One region of the Aeromonas veronii genome, then DNA from elsewhere that is predicted to be linked to it. Evidence: predicted binding sites of a transcription regulator. Region 1 holds the regulator's gene; the other holds the start of a gene.
The links. The regulator MetJ, encoded in region 1, represses methionine synthesis genes. The targets are predictions, from matches to a motif close to AGANNTCTAGANNTCT.

Region 1 (7,726 bases):
GGCGCGACCCGACTTTACCGAGTCGCGCAGCATCAGCGCCCTGCTGCTGGCCCGCAAGTGGCTGGCAGAGCAGGGAAACGAGCGCCCCTGAGGCGCAGAGTTTGGAAAGTAGAGGTAGCGAGATGCAGGAGCTGTTGTCCTGGGTGCCTGGGGTCAAGGAGATTGCCCGCGAAGCAGGCAGGATCCTTCACGAAATCTATCACGGCGGTCAATTCGAGCGTCAGCTGAAGGAGGATGCGACCCCGGTCACCAGTGCCGACCTTGCTGCCGATGCCTACCTCAAGGAAGCGCTGTCGGCGCTGACTCCCCATATCCCCGTGCTGACCGAAGAAGCAGCCGACGTTCCCTTCAGCCTGCGGGCCGCCTGGCGGCAATACTGGCTGGTGGACCCTTTGGACGGCACCGGCGAGTTCATCGCCGGCAGCGGTGACTTCGCCACCCTGATCGCCCTGGTGCGGGACAACGTGCCCGTGCTCGGGGTCATTTATGCCCCCGAATCCGACGTGCTCTACTGGGCGGTGCGTGGCCACGGTGCCTTCAAGGAGACGGGGGGTGAGGTCTATCCCATCAGCGCCATGCACCACGAGCACGATCAGCCGGATGCCCTGGTGGTGGCCATCAGCCGTCGCCAGAAGCTGGAGCGACTGACCCGCCGTCTCAACCCGGCCATCAACTATGAGCTGATCCCGCTCGGCTCCAGTTCGCTCAAATCCTGCCTGGTGGCGGAGGGGGCCGCCGACTGCTACGTGCGCCTCGGCCCCACCGGCGAGTGGGACACCGCCGCCGCCCAGTGCATCGTCGAGGCGGCCGGGGGACGCATCCTCAGCCTGGCGCTGCAGCCTCTCAGCTATAACGAGACGGAGTCGCTGGAGAACCCGGACTTCATCGTGATGGGGGATCCGGATCTTGCCTGGGGCAAGATCCTGGTCAGCTGAGGGGCGGGATCCCGCTGCCAACATCGCAAAGGGCGACCTCAGGGTCGCCCTTTGCGTTAGCGCAATCATCTGCCTTCATGCATGTTAAACAGGGATATACGCTAGCCATTGGCGTGAATGGCAGTGGATCATCACAACAAGCCATGATTGTCTGGTCTGTCATTTCATGTAATTCTGCAATCCACTGATTTATCAAAGTAAAAAATCAAATTTATCTATAATTTTGGTTTTATATATCGCCAAATCTATCTTGGTCGGTATTTCTTGAACATCAAGGCCGCTTCCCCCTTCCCAATCACACTGGCTAGGTCGCGCTTTGGTAGTGAGATCTGCCAGCCACCTTTTTTGAGAATTAAATTCTGAAAGAGCACAATCGTTGCAGTTTTAAATACTGACAATAAGTGAATTATCGATGAGTTTATCTGCAGAGGTCACCGCGGAGCTGTCCGGTTCCCAAGCTGTCGTCGCCCACACCGGCTGGCGCCGTCACGATACCCACTGGGTCATCAGCCTGTTTGGCACCGCGGTCGGTGCCGGCATCCTGTTCCTGCCCATCAATCTGGGGCTCGGCGGGATCTGGCCCCTGGTCATCGTCGCCGTGCTGGCCGGTCCCATGACCTTCCTGGCCCACCGTGGGCTGGCGCGCTTCGTGCTCTCCTCCTCCCGCCCCCAGGCGGATTTCACCGAGGTGGCGGAGGAGCATTTCGGCAAGATGGCCGGTCGGCTCATCTCCATGCTCTATTTCCTCTCCATCTTCCCGATCCTGCTCATCTACGGCGTCGGGCTGACCAACACGGTGGAGAGCTTCATGGTGAATCAGCTCGGCATGCTTACCCCAAACCGGGTGATGCTCTCCGGTGTGCTGGTGTTCGCCATGATCGCCGTGATGCTGGCCGGTGAGAAGGCCATGCTGCGGGCCTTCGCCTTCATGGTTTATCCGCTGGCGGCCATTCTGGCGGCACTCTCTTTCTACCTCATTCCCCAGTGGCACTGGCCACAGATGGTGGCATTTGAAGGGGGGAGCTTTCTCAACACCGTCTGGCTGGCGCTGCCGGTGACGGTATTTGCCTTCAGCCACGCCGCCGCCATCTCGGGCTTTGCCAACGTGCAGCGCCGGGAATACGGCGAGCAGGCGGAGGCCAAGAGCGGCCTCATCCTGCGCAACACCACCGTCATGCTGGTGGGCTTCGTGCTGTTCTTCGTCTTCTCCTGCGTGCTGAGCCTCTCCCCGGCCCAGCTGGCCGAGGCCAAGGCCCAGAACGTCTCCGTGCTCTCCTATCTTGCCAACATCACCGACAACCCGGTGATCATCACCCTGGGGCCGCTCATCGCCTTCATCGCCATCAGCTCCTCCTTCCTCGGCCATTTCCTCGGGGCCCGCGAGAGCCTCAAGAGCCTGATCGCTAAGCCCACCGGCCTGTCGCTCGGGAGGGCGGACAAGGTCGGCATCGCCCTGATGTTCTTCGCCATCTGGGGGGCGGCGGTCATCAACCCCGGCATCCTCGGCCTGATGGAGACCCTCTCCGGCCCCGTCATCGCCATGATCCTGTTCATCATGCCGGTGGTGGCCATCTACAAGGTGGAGGCGCTGGCCCGTTTTCGTCAGGGCTGGGTCAACGGTTTCATCCTGCTGACCGGATCGCTCGCGGTGTCGGCGCTGCTGTTCAGCCTGCTGGGATAAGCCGACTGCAAAATCCGGGTAACGGAAAATAATGAAAAGAGAGGCGACCCCGGGGTCGCCTCTCTTGTTTCGTCTGGCTGAGCCTTCTGCTCACGGCGGGGGATTTATCCCAGCTTGGCGCCGTTTTCCACCGCCTGCTCCGGGATGGCCATCACCACGGCGCCGTCCGGCCGGTAGAAACCGGTGAGCAGAAATTCCGACTGGAAGGGGCCTATCTGCTTGGTGGGGAAGTTCACCACCGCCACTATCTGGCGGCCCACCAGATCGTCCGGTTGATAGAGGTCGGTGATCTGGGCGCTGCTCTTGCGCACCCCGATCTCGGGGCCGAAATCCGCCCACACCTTGTAGGCGGGTTTGCGCGCCTCGGGGAAGGGCTCGACCCGCACCAGGGTGCCCACCCGGAGCTCCACCATCTCGAAATCCTGCCAGCTTATGGTCTGCATCTTGGCTCCTCGTATCGCCTGCTCCATCTGCCTGCCAGCATGCCTCATGAGCCCGGCATTGTCTTCGGCGCAGAGCCGATCCGTTATGGCAACTGGCCGTTTTGCTGGCGCCAGAGGGACGGGGTCAGGCCGGTCTCGGTGAGGAAGCGCTCGGCGAAGGCCCCCTGATCCCGGTAGCCGCAGCGGCAGGCTATCTCGCCGATGGGCAGGGAAGTGTGGGCCAACAGGTTGCGGGCCAGCGCCATGCGCCGCTGCCGGATGTAGTGGGAGACGCTCATGCCGAGCTGCTGGCGAAAGGCGTGCTTGAACTGGCTCTGACCGAGGCAGGCGAGGGCGGCGAGGCGCGCGTTGGTGAGGGGCTCGGCGAGGTGGGTCTCGATATGGCGCTGGACCCTGACGATGCGCGGGGGGATGGGGACGGCGATGCTCTGAGGCTCCGCCAGCAGGTTCAGCCAGATCTGATCCATCCCCGCCACGTGGCGATCTTCGGCCACCATCTGGCGCAGGAAGGCAAGATAGTGGCGCTGGGCGGCATCCAGCTCGATAAAGGGGCGCTCGCCCAGGCGGCCCGGCAGCCAGGGGCTCTCCTGCACCAGGAAGGAGAGAGCCGGGTCGGCGGCGTAATCGTGACGCTCACCGGGGGCGATGACGCAGGCAAAGCCGGGGGTGAGGTGTCGACCCCGGCCCTGCACTTCTATCTCGATGGGGCCGTCCAGGGGGATCACCAACTGGGCGAAGTCGTGGCTGTGGCTGCTGATATCAGACTGGTAGCGGCGCAGGCTGAAGGGACTGGCCGATGACAATGACGCGGCCAGGGGCCGCGTCATTGAGGGGGAAGTGCTCTTTGCCATCTGCTCGCAAGCTTATTCGGCGTCGAAGTCTTCGATCTCCTTGCCGAGCGCTTCCATGATGGCGCGCGCCTCGGCAGGGACGCTGTCCGGGTGATCCTTGCGCAGATCCTCGTCACCGGGCAGCGGCTGGCCGGTAAAGGCGTGCAGGAAGGCTTCACAGAGCAGCTCACTGTTGGTCGCATGACGCAGGTTGTTCACCTGGCGACGGGTGCGCTCATCGGTCAGCACCTTCAGCACCTTGAGCGGGATCGAGACGGTAATCTTCTTGACCTGTTCGCTCTTCTTGCCGTGTTCCGCGTAGGGGCTGACGTAGTCGCCGTTCCACTCTGTTCCCATGATCCACCTGTTCTCATTTGGCCGTGAGCGCGGATTTTAACCCTTAAGGAAATCAATGGCAATCCAACAGCAAAGCCATTTAGACGTCCAGAAGTGTTGACGGCTTTTTTAAGCTGGCGTACTGTGGTTCACCATGGGCCTTCGCTATGGCCGACCGAGAGGGATGACGTGGGCGACTGACCGCCAGCACGGTCCCCAGACAGATCAAATGGAGAGTGACATGACCCACAAGGCCACCCTGGCGGTACGTACCGGCATTGAGACAGACACCCAGCACGGCGCCGTGGTGCCGCCCATCTATCTCTCCAGCAACTACACCTTCGCCGATTTCGGCGAGCCGCGCACCTACGATTACGCCCGCTCCGGCAACCCGACCCGCACCAACCTGGCGGATGCCCTGGCTGCCCTGGAAGGGGGCGCCGGCGCCGTGGTGACGGGTACCGGCATGGGCGCCGTTCACCTGGTGACCACGGCCCTGCTCAAGGCCGGCGACCTGCTGATCGCCCCCCATGACTGCTACGGCGGCACCTGGCGCCTGTTCGAATACCTGGCGGCCAAGGGCCACTACCGGGTGCTGTTCGTGGATCAGGGAGATGCCGTCGCCCTGGCCGAGGCGCTGGCCCAGAAACCGGCGCTGGTGTGGGTGGAGACCCCCTCCAACCCGCTGCTGCGGGTGGTGGATGTGGCCGCCATCGCCACCGCGTCTCACGAGGTGGGGGCCAAGGTGGTGGTGGACAACACCTTCCTCTCGCCGCTGTTGCAGCAACCCCTGGCCCTCGGCGCCGACCTGGTGGTGCACTCGACCACCAAATACATCAACGGCCACTCCGACGTGGTGGGTGGGGTGGCGATCGCCAAGGAGGCCGCCCTTGCCGACTCCCTGGTGTGGTGGGCCAACTGCCTGGGGCTGACCTCGGGGGCGTTTGATTCCTACCTCACCCTGCGGGGCCTGCGCACCCTGGCGCCGCGCCTGCGCGCCCATCAGGAGAACACGGACCGGATCCTCGCCTTCCTGCAGCAGCAGCCCCTGGTGAAGACCATTTATCACCCCAGCCTGCCGAGTCACCCCGGTCACGAGATTGCGCGCCGTCAACAGTCCGGTTTCGGCGCCATGCTAAGTTTTGAACTCGATTGCAGCGAAGCAGGCCTGCGTGCCTTCCTGGATGCGCTGACCTTCTTCTCGGTGGCGGAATCCCTTGGCGGGGTGGAAAGCCTGGTGGCTCACCCCGCCAGCATGACCCACAGGGCCATGACCCTGGCGGCGCAGCAGGCGGCGGGCATCAGCGCCCAGCTGCTGCGCCTGTCGGTTGGCATAGAACACGGTGAAGACCTGGTGGCCGATCTGGCCCGGGCATTTGAACAAGCAGCATTGGCAGAGCAGGTGAAGTAAATGGAACAGCAGCAAGGAGAGGTAGCGGTGGCAGCAGAAGCAGCGTTGAAGCGGCGTCATGTGCACAAGTTCGGCGGAAGCAGCCTGGCGGATCCGGTCTGTTATCGCCGGGTGGCCAGCATCGTCGAGCAGCAGACGGGCGGTCATGAACTGGTGGTGGTTTCCGCCGCCGGCAAGACCACCAACCGGCTGATCCAGCTGGTGGAGCTGGCTGAAGCGGGGGATGAGGCCGCCGGGGAAGCCATCACCGCCCTGCACGCCTATCAGCAGAGCCTGATCGACGGCCTGCTGGAGGGCGAGCTGCAACTCTCCCTGAGCAAGCAGCTTGCCGATGATCTGCAACTGATCGCCAAGACCCTGGAGGGGCAGTTCGATCGCTTCGAGCGCAACGGCCTGCTCGCCTTCGGCGAGGTGTGGTCCGCGCGTCTGCTGGCCGCCCTGCTCAGCAGCCGTGGCGAACCGGCCATCTGGCTCGATGCCCGCAGCTTCCTGCGGGCCGAGGACGGCGCCCTGGTCAAGGTGGATACGGCGCTCTCCAGCGAACTGCTCAAGGCTCGTCTGGCGGAGCACGCCGGTCGCATCGTGGTGACCGGTTTCATCGCCGCCGACCTGGAGGGGCGCTCCCTGCTGCTCGGCCGCAACGGTTCCGACTACAGCGCCAGCCTGCTGGCAGCGCTGGCGGACGGCGAGTCCACCACCATCTGGAGTGACGTGGCCGGGGTCTACAGCGCGGATCCGCGCCGGGTGAAGGAGGCGCGCCTGCTGGAGCGTCTGAGCCTGGCCGAGGCCAACGAGCTGGCCCGTCTCGGCTCCTCCGTGCTGCATTCGCGCACCCTGCAGCCGGTGGCGGACAGCCGCCAGCGCCTCACTCTGCGCTGCAGCTACAACCCGGATGAGGGGTGCACCCACATATTGCGCCGTGCGCCGCGCTCCGGCGGGGCCCGCATCGTCTCCTCGGTGGATCAGATTGCGCTGATCGAACTGAAGGTGCTGCCCCAGACCGGCTATGACCAGACGGTGGCGGCCATCGAGGCCCATCTGGCCCGCCATCGCCTGCACCCTCTCACCCTGCAACGCCAGCCGGATCGGCGGGTGCTGCGCCTCGCCTACACCCTGGAGGTGGCCGAGGGGGCCTTCGAGGTGCTGCGGGACTTCCAGCTGCAGGGCAACTTCACCGGCCTCATCCAGAAGGAGGGCTACAGCCTGGTGGCCCTGGTGGGAGCCGGGGTGACCGACAACGCCGAACAGTGTCACCGCTTCTATCAGCTGCTGGCGGATCAGCCCCTGGAGTTCGTGCAGGTGGCCAGAGATGGGCTGAGTCTGGTGGCCGTGCTGCGCCAGGTGGTGCTGGAGCCTCTGCTCATCGCCCTGCACAGCGCCTTGTTCAGCCGCCCGACCCGGGTCGGTCTGGTGGTGTTCGGCAAGGGCAACATAGGCGGCCACTGGCTTAGCCTCTACGCCCGGGAGAAGGCGCGTCTCGAGCATGAGCTCAACTTGGCGATCACCCTCTATGGGGTCTTCGACTCCAAGGGGGGCCTGCTGGACGAGGAGGGGCTGGATCCCCTCAAGGTGCGGGACAAGTTTGATCCCAAGCCCCTCATCTGGCCCGAGCTGCTGGGCCAGCTGGAGCAGCACGGCTTCGATGCCCTGATCGCGCTGGACATGACGGCGAGCGAGACGGTGAGCCGCTACTACCCGGATTTTGCCCAGCTCGGCATCCACATCATCGCCGCCAACAAGTTTGCCGGTTCGGCGGAGAGCGAGTTCTACCAGCGCATCAAGCAGAGCTGCCGGGATCATCAGGTGCAGTGGCGTTACAACGCCACCGTCGGGGCGGGCCTGCCCATCCAGTCCAGCATCCAGATGCTGCGCCAGAGCGGCGATCGCATCCAGGGGGTCTCCGGCATCTTCTCCGGCACCCTCTCCTGGCTGTTCCAGCAGTACGACGGCAGCCGCCCCTTCTCCGAGCTGGTGGACGAGGCCTGGCAGCACGGCCTGACCGAGCCGGATCCCCGCGAGGATCTCTCCGGCCAGGATGTGCGCAGAAAGCTCTTGATCCTGGCCCGTGAGGCGGGTTTTGAACTCGACTC
Region 2 (7,726 bases), 240 kb from region 1:
TGGCGCAGGAGACGGGTCGCCTGACCTCGGCCATCAGCCGCTTCGAACTCAGATAAGACAAAGGCAGACCAAGGCCTGCCTTCGTTGCTCATGTGGTCGAGACATGCCCGACCCGCGCTCAATCCAGTCGACGGAAACTCTGGTTGTCGAAGCTGCTGCTGGTCTCCTGATTGAGCAGGGTGACCAGCAGGATAGCCCGCTTCTCGCCGTCCGGCTCCAGATAGATGGCCTCGAAACCGGCAAGGGGGCCCGATTCGATGACGACCTTGTCACCCTGACTCGGCAGGCGGGCATAGCAGGCCCTCGCCTCGTCGCTGTCATCCCGGCTCATCAGGCGATAGATGAGCTGACTGCTGACCGAGCTCCACTCCTTGCCGAAATGGATGATGCGGCTGATGCCGCGGGTCGACTTCAGGGTGATGGGCGGGATCACGTCGAGATCCACGAGAATGAACAGGTAGTTGGGGAACATGGGTTCGCGCACCGGCACCCGTTTGCCGCGGCGCAGCTTCTCGATTTCCACCATGGGGTAGTAGGATTCAACCCCCTGGGCTGCCAGATGGGCGCGAGCGCGAGCCTCTTCCTTGGGCTTGCAGTAGGCCAGATACCATTTCTTCATTGTGCTGATTTTGTCGTGTTGCCGTACTTTGGGCCTATGATAACGAGGGTAAAAAAAAAGGCCACGCTTGGCGCAGCCTTTTTTGCAGAGTTAGTGATTACCAACCTTTTACCAGGCCGCCCTTGAACAGCTCGGTGCCTTTCTTGTAGACCTCGTCGGTCTGGAAGGACTGGACGAACTCCTTGACCTTCTCGTCATCCTTGTTGTTCTCGCGAGCAACGATCAGGTTGACGTAGGGGGACTCCTTGTCTTCAACAAACAGGCCGTTCTCGGTCGGGGTCAGACCAATCTGACCGGCGAAGGTGTTGTTGATGATGGAGAGATCCACGTCTTCCAGGGAGCGGGGCAGTTGCGCTGCTTCCAGCTCGACGATCTTGAAGTTGCGCGGGTTGCTGGCGATGTCCAGCACGGTGGCTTCCAGGCCAGCGCCTTCTTTCAGCTTCAGCAGACCTTGCTTCTCCAGCAGGATCAGGGAGCGACCCAGGTTGGTCGGATCGTTCGGTACCGCGATCTGGGCACCGTCTTTGAGCTCGGAGAGGGCCTTGATCTTCTTGGAGTAACCGGCGATCGGGTAGACGAAGGTGTTGCCAACCGGTACCAGTTTGAAGCCGCGATCACGGATCTGGGCATCCAGGTAGGGCTTGTGCTGGAAGGCGTTGACGTCGACGCTGCCGTCATTCAGCGCCACGTTCGGGGTGACGTAGTCGGAGAAGGTGACGATTTCGACGTTCAGGCCGAACTTCTCTTTCGCAACCTTGGCCGCAGTCTCGACCAGCTCGGTCTCGGGACCGGCGATGGCGCCGACCTTTAGGGTCTTGTTCTCTTCCTTCTGGCCGCAGCCAACCAGAACCAGGGTAGCCAGCAGGGCTGCCGCAGCGGATTTAATGCCCAATTTCATAAAAACCTCCTGTCAGAAATCGACGATTAACGATGATCACATTGTTGAACCAGGCGCTCACCCGCGCTCTGGATGAGTTGAACCAGCACCACCAGAATGACCACGGTGACCAGCATGACGGTTGGGTCGAAGCGCTGATAGCCGTAGCGAATACCCACATCGCCGAGGCCGCCCCCCCCGATGGCACCGGCCATGGCGGAGTAGTTGACCAGAGTGACGAGGGTGATGATGACGCTGTTGAGGATGCCGGGCAGGGCCTCGGGCAGCAGCACCTTGGTGATGATTTGCAGGGGCTTGGCCCCCATGGCCTTGGCGGCTTCCAGCAGACCGTCCGGCACTTCCATCAGGGCCCCTTCCACCAGGCGGGCGATGAAGGGCACGGCGCCTATGGTCAGCGGCACGATGGCGGCGATGGTGCCGATGCTGGTCCCGACGATGAAGCGGGTCAGCGGAATGATGGCAACCAGCAAGATGATGAAAGGCACGGAACGACCGACGTTGACGATGATGCCGAGGGTCCGGTTCAACACCGGGTTGGCCAGGATCTGGCCGGCCTTGGTCACGTGCAGCGCGACACCCAGCGGCAGGCCGAGCAGGCAGCCAAACAGGGCGGAGGCAAACACCATGATCAGGGTGTCGCCGAGTGCTGAGATCAGCAGATTAATCATGGCTTCGGACATAACCCATTACCTCCAGCTGAATGTGGTTGTCGATGAAGAACTGCTGGGTCGCCTCGCACTGGGCCTCGTCCCCGAACAGTTCGGCCAGCAGGAAGCCGAACTTGACCCCGCCGGCGTATTCGATGTCCGCACTCAGAATGCTGATATCGATGTTGAAGCGGCGACTCACCTCGGAGATGAGCGGTGAATCGACGGTGGTACCGGTGAAGCCGAGCTTGACCAGGGGGTAGCTGCCGGGGACACGCTCCGGGCTCATCCGCTCCTGATACTCCTGCGGCACCTCCAGATGGATGGTGGAATGGATGAAGTCACGGGCCAGCTGGGTCTTGGCATTGCTGAAGAACCAGGCGACTTCCCCCTGCTCGATGAGGCGGCCGTCGCTGATGATGGCAACCTCGTCACAGATCCCTTTCACCACGTCCATTTCGTGGGTGATGAGCAGGATGGTGAGCCCCAGCTTGACGTTGATCTCCTTGAGCAGGCTCAGGATGGAACGGGTTGTCTGGGGATCCAGGGCCGAGGTGGCCTCGTCGCACAGCAATACCTTGGGGGCGGGGGCCAGGGCTCGGGCGATGGCGACGCGCTGTTTCTGGCCGCCGGACAGCTCGGACGGATAGGCCTGGGCGCGCGCTTCCAGCCCCACCAGGGCCAGCAACTCTTCGACCCGTGTCTGGATCTGGGCTTTGCTCCAGCCTGCCAGCTCCAGCGGGAAGGCGATGTTCGCGAACACGGTGCGGGAGGAGAGCAGGTTGAAGTGCTGGAAGATCATGCCGATCTGGCGGCGAGCCTGGGTCAGATCCCGCTCGGGCAGGGCGACCAGATCCTGACCATCGACGATGACCTGGCCCTCGGTGGGACGCTCCAGCAGGTTGACGCAGCGAATGAGGGTACTCTTGCCGGCACCGGAGGCACCGATCACCCCGAAGATCTTGCCTTGGGGCACATGCAGGCTGACATCACGCAGGGCGTGCACGGCATCACTGCCTTTACCGTAGACTTTGTTGAGACCGATCAACTTAATCATGGATTCTTCCGTGCTAACAGCCTTAAAGCACAGGGCGCTACAGGCGGGTGAATTGGGCAGAGGTTACACTGGGTTGCTCTGCCATTATGGTGGATGATGCTAAGATGTCCGGACGGCCATGTCAACGCATGTTTTGACGTCTAGACGTCTAAAAAATGGATAAGGATTGCCGCTATCTGGCTATGGCGAAGCGGGTCATCAAAAGCATGAATATATAATTCGAAACCAAAACAACACTTCCGTTCATATGACGGCTTTTATCTCGCAAGTTGTTGTTTCACTGGTTTTAGTCGGATGGTCGGCGTATGGCTCCTGCCGATAGCCCCCAAGATGACATGAATATTAATACCTTGTCTCGTTCTCTTTTTTTCTCATCCCCATGAATTCAGAACAATAAACAGCCAGATTATGGCGAGCCTGCTTTTTATTCAGGGGAAATGCGATGGCAGAAGAGGGCAGATTGAGGCCCATTGATGAAGAAATAAAGGAGCAAGGGCGTTCTGGATTATTGCCCTCCTTCGTCTGCCGACAGAGAAGGCGCCATCTTTGTTGACGGACAATCCTGGGCGGATTGCCCGTTGTTGCGACGCGCGGGCGCCGCCGCGTTGGATAACGAAAGGCCCGGCGATGGCCGGGCCTGTCATTTTCTCCTTGTCGGGATCACTGTCCTTGCTGGGCTTCTGCATAGAGGGCGGCACCAATGATGCCTGCCTGATTGAGGCTGGCCGCCGCCACCAGGGGAGCCCGGGTCTCTATCTTGTCGATGAACTTGTCGAGCTTGGCGGCACTGCCACCCCCCAGGATGAAGAGATCCGGGGAGAACAGAAACTCCAGCCGGGCCAGATACTTGTTGAAGCGCTTGCCCCAACGGCTCCAGGAGAGATCCTCGCGCTTGCGGGCCGCATCGGAGCAGTAGTGCTCGGCAATCATGCCTTCCAGCATCAGGTGGCCCAGCTCGGTGTTGGGCAGCAACTGGCCGTTGACGAAGACGGCGGTGCCGATGCCGGTGCCGACCGTGATGAGGATGACGACTCCCTTGCGGTGCTGGCCGGTGCCAAAGCGCATCTCGGCGATGCCGGCGGCGTCGGCATCGTTGAGTACGTGACAGGGCAGACCGGTCACGTCGGAGAAGAGGTGGGCGGCATCGGTCTCGACCCAGCTCTTGTCGATGTTGGCGGCACTCTTGGCGATGCCGTTGTGGATGATGGCGGGGAAGCCGCAGCCCACCGGGCCCTTCCATTCGAAGTGTTCGACCAGAGCCTTGAGGGTATGGGCGATGGCGGCGGGGGTGGCCGGCTGCGGGGTGGCCAGACGGTAGCGCTCCCCGATGAGCTCGCCGGTCTTCGTATCGACCAGGCAGCCCTTGATCCCGGATCCGCCTATATCTACTCCCAACATCTGCATCAGAATGTTCCTTGTTGTGTGCCGACGATCAAATTCGGCAGAGCATGAAAAAATGGCTGTCATCAGGCAAGGATTTGATCGCTCAGGCGTGATCTGGCAATCCTTTTTCGATGCAGCGGATCAACAATGTCTTCTTCCTGTTCTCATCCTGCTGGCGCCGAGCCAACGTTGCCAGCGCCCATTCGATGTGCTCCGCCACCATGGGGTCGGCGCTCTCCAGTGCCTGTTGCAACGCTGCCATGACCTCGCTGCTGGCAAGACCATTGCCCAGCGCCACCGCCAGGTTGCGGCGCCAGCGATGATAGCCGATACGGCGGATGGGGCTGCCTTCGGTGTGCTTGAGAAATTCAGGCTCTGACCAGCCCCACAACGTGAGCAGGGGGGGGCGATGCAGGTTGGGGCGCGCCTTGAAATCTTCCTCCGGGCTCGCATCAGCATAGCGATTCCAGGGGCAGATGAGCTGGCAGTCATCGCAGCCGTAGATGCGGTTGCCCATGAGCGGCCGAAACTCTTCGGGAATGGGGCCGTCGTTCTCGATGGTGAGATAGGAGATGCAGCGTCGTCCGTCCACCACATAGGGGGCGACGATGGCGCCAGTCGGGCAGATGTTGATGCAGGCCACGCACTTGCCGCACTGTTCTTTCTCGACCGGTGTGTCCAGGGGCAGGGGCAGGTTGATGAGCAGCTCCCCGAGGAAGAAGAAGGAGCCCGCCGCTTCATTGATCAGCAATGAGTGCTTGCCCACCCAGCCGAGCCCCGCCTTGGCCGCCAGCGGCCGCTCGAGCACCGGGGCCGAATCGACGAAGGGGCGCCAGTTTGGCTCCTCATCCAGTGGCAGACCCGAGGCCTGGACGAGTGCCTGGCAGCGTTGTTCGATGCGCTCACCCAACTGCTTGAGGCGGTTACGCAGCACTTTGTGATAGTCGCGCCCGAGGGCGTAGCGGCTGATGTAGCCGAGGGTGGGATCCCGCAGGGTGCTGGCGAAGCCGGCTTCGAAGGGGAGGTAGTTCATGCGCACCGACAGCACCCGTTTGGTACTGGGCAGCAGCTCATGGGGGCGTGCCCGCATCATGCCGTGACGTGCCATGTAATCCATGGTGCCGTGATAGCCCGCATCCAGCCAGGCTTGCAGTCTGGGCTCTTCGACTCGCAGGTCGGTGTCGGTGATCCCGACCTGGTCAAATCCTAGCTCGCGTGCCCAGAGCTTGATATCTTGGGCCAGCTGATGGAGTTCGGCTGTCGTCATGCTGCGCCGCTTGTCCTCTGCCAGGCAGACGGGCACCGGGGGGATTCGCAGGGCAGTGAGCGGAGCCGCGTCATGGGCCCGGTACAGGTCCGGATCACAGGATGATGGGGATGAGGAGCCGTCATGGTGCAGGTTATCGAAGGTGCTATCAGCAAAAATGAAGGCCTCAGTCTAGCACAGCCCCTGTGGCGCACCGAGCAGATCCGTCTGCTGGAGCGGCGCTGGGCCCAGGTGGAGGAGAGCGACACCTACGCGCTGATGGAGCGTGCCGGTGGCGCCTTGTGCCACTATGCCCGTCATCATTGGCCCCATGGTCACCATTGGTGGATCTTCGTCGGTCCCGGCAACAACGGTGGCGATGGCTATGTGCTGGCCCGCCTCGCCAAGAAGGTGGGCCTCGATCCCCGAGTGATTGCCAGCCGGGCTCCCCACCTGCTGAAAGGGGATGCAAAGCGGGCCGCCTATGCCTGGCTGGGTGAGGGGGGCGCCGTGGTGCTGGCCGACGAGGCCGACTTCAGTCTGCTACCGACGCCGGATCTGGTGGTGGATGCACTGCTTGGCACCGGTGTCCATATCCCGCTGACCCCTTCCATGACAAAGATCGTCGCAACCATCAACGCTTTGGCTGCCCCCGTATTGGCCGTGGATCTCCCTTCAGGGCTCAACGGCGATACCGGCCGTGCCATGGGGGCGCTGGTGCGGGCGACCCGCACACTCACCTTCATCGGCATCAAGCAGGGCATGCTGACCGCTGATGGGGTGGATGGGGTGGGTCAGCTCGATTGCGACGCTCTGGGGGTGACGATGCAAGATGACATGGCCCCTGCCGCCTGGCGCATCGACTATCCCAGGCTCCTCTCCTGCCTGCCAGCGCGCCCTCGCTCGGCCCACAAGGGGGAGAACGGCCGGGTACTGCTGGTGGGAGGAAACCTTGGCATGCAGGGGGCCATTTTGCTGGCGGGACAGGCTTGTTTGCGGGCAGGAGCCGGGTTGGTGCGCCTGTGCCAGCACCCGGCTCTGCCTCCCGCCAGCCTGGTGCAACCCGAACTGATGGGGTTTGACTGCGATGAACCAGGCTGGGCCAGGGTACGGGTGCTGGGCCCCGGGCTTGGCCGAAATGAGTGGGCCCGTACCCAGTTTGAGCGCGAGATGAAGATCCCGGGCCCCCTGGTATTGGATGCCGACGGACTGAATTGGCTGGCGCAGGAGCCCCGTCATCAGGATAATTGGGTGCTCACGCCCCACCCGGGGGAGGCGGCCCGCTTGCTGGGTTGCACCATCGCCGAGGTGGAGGCCGACCGCTTTGCCGCCGTCACCCTGCTACAACGACGCTATGGCGGCGTGGTGCTGCTCAAGGGGGCGGGCACCCTCATCAGTGATGGGGGGCCGACTGTGCTTTGCAGCGAGGGCAACCCCGGCATGGCCAGTGGCGGCATGGGGGATCTGTTATCTGGTATAATCGCCGCCCTCCTGGCCCAGGGCTGGTCTGCCACCATGGCGACCTGGCTCGGTGTCGCCATCCATGGCGAGGCGGCTGACCTGGCCGCGGCCGATGGGGAGCGTGGCATGCTGGCATCGGATCTGCTGCCCTGGATCCGCCGTCTGGTCAATCTGACACAGTAACAAGTTATAAGAAGAGCATGGCAAAACAGTTGATGATGACACTGCCGGACGAGGCAGCAACAGTGGCACTGGGTGGACGCCTGGCACAGGCGTGCCAGCAGGCGACCACGGTATTCCTGCACGGCGCCCTCGGGGCCGGCAAGACCACATTGACCCGTGGCTGGGTGCAAGGGCTCGGCCATCAAGGCAAGGTTAAGAGTCCGACCTATACCCTGGTGGAACCCTATGAGCT

Region 2: a site for MetJ is predicted at 3,356-3,371, ahead of metN (methionine ABC transporter ATP-binding protein MetN). Genes of this name have one in related genera too.

The regions. Positions count from the first base shown of each region.
Region 1 covers NZ_CP157875.1:604,101-611,826, forward strand. Annotated here, with positions in the region: gene nudE (ADP compounds hydrolase NudE) at 1-91, shown strand, start outside; gene cysQ (3'(2'),5'-bisphosphate nucleotidase CysQ) at 123-935, shown strand; gene ABNP46_RS02955 (aromatic amino acid transport family protein) at 1,348-2,616, shown strand; gene ABNP46_RS02960 (tRNA-binding protein) at 2,721-3,059, opposite strand; gene ABNP46_RS02965 (AraC family transcriptional regulator) at 3,143-3,886, opposite strand; gene metJ (met regulon transcriptional regulator MetJ) at 3,923-4,246, opposite strand; gene metB (cystathionine gamma-synthase) at 4,467-5,636, shown strand; gene ABNP46_RS02980 (bifunctional aspartate kinase/homoserine dehydrogenase II) at 5,637-7,726, shown strand, end outside.
Region 2 covers NZ_CP157875.1:846,589-854,314, forward strand. Annotated here, with positions in the region: gene ABNP46_RS04080 (HAMP domain-containing methyl-accepting chemotaxis protein) at 1-56, shown strand, start outside; gene rfaH (transcription/translation regulatory transformer protein RfaH) at 119-619, opposite strand; gene metQ (methionine ABC transporter substrate-binding lipoprotein MetQ) at 717-1,517, opposite strand; gene ABNP46_RS04095 (methionine ABC transporter permease) at 1,544-2,197, opposite strand; gene metN (methionine ABC transporter ATP-binding protein MetN) at 2,178-3,221, opposite strand; gene ppgK (polyphosphate--glucose phosphotransferase) at 3,882-4,625, opposite strand; gene queG (tRNA epoxyqueuosine(34) reductase QueG) at 4,708-5,871, opposite strand; partial or broken gene ABNP46_RS04115 (NAD(P)H-hydrate dehydratase) at 5,995-7,499, shown strand; gene tsaE (tRNA (adenosine(37)-N6)-threonylcarbamoyltransferase complex ATPase subunit type 1 TsaE) at 7,512-7,726, shown strand, end outside.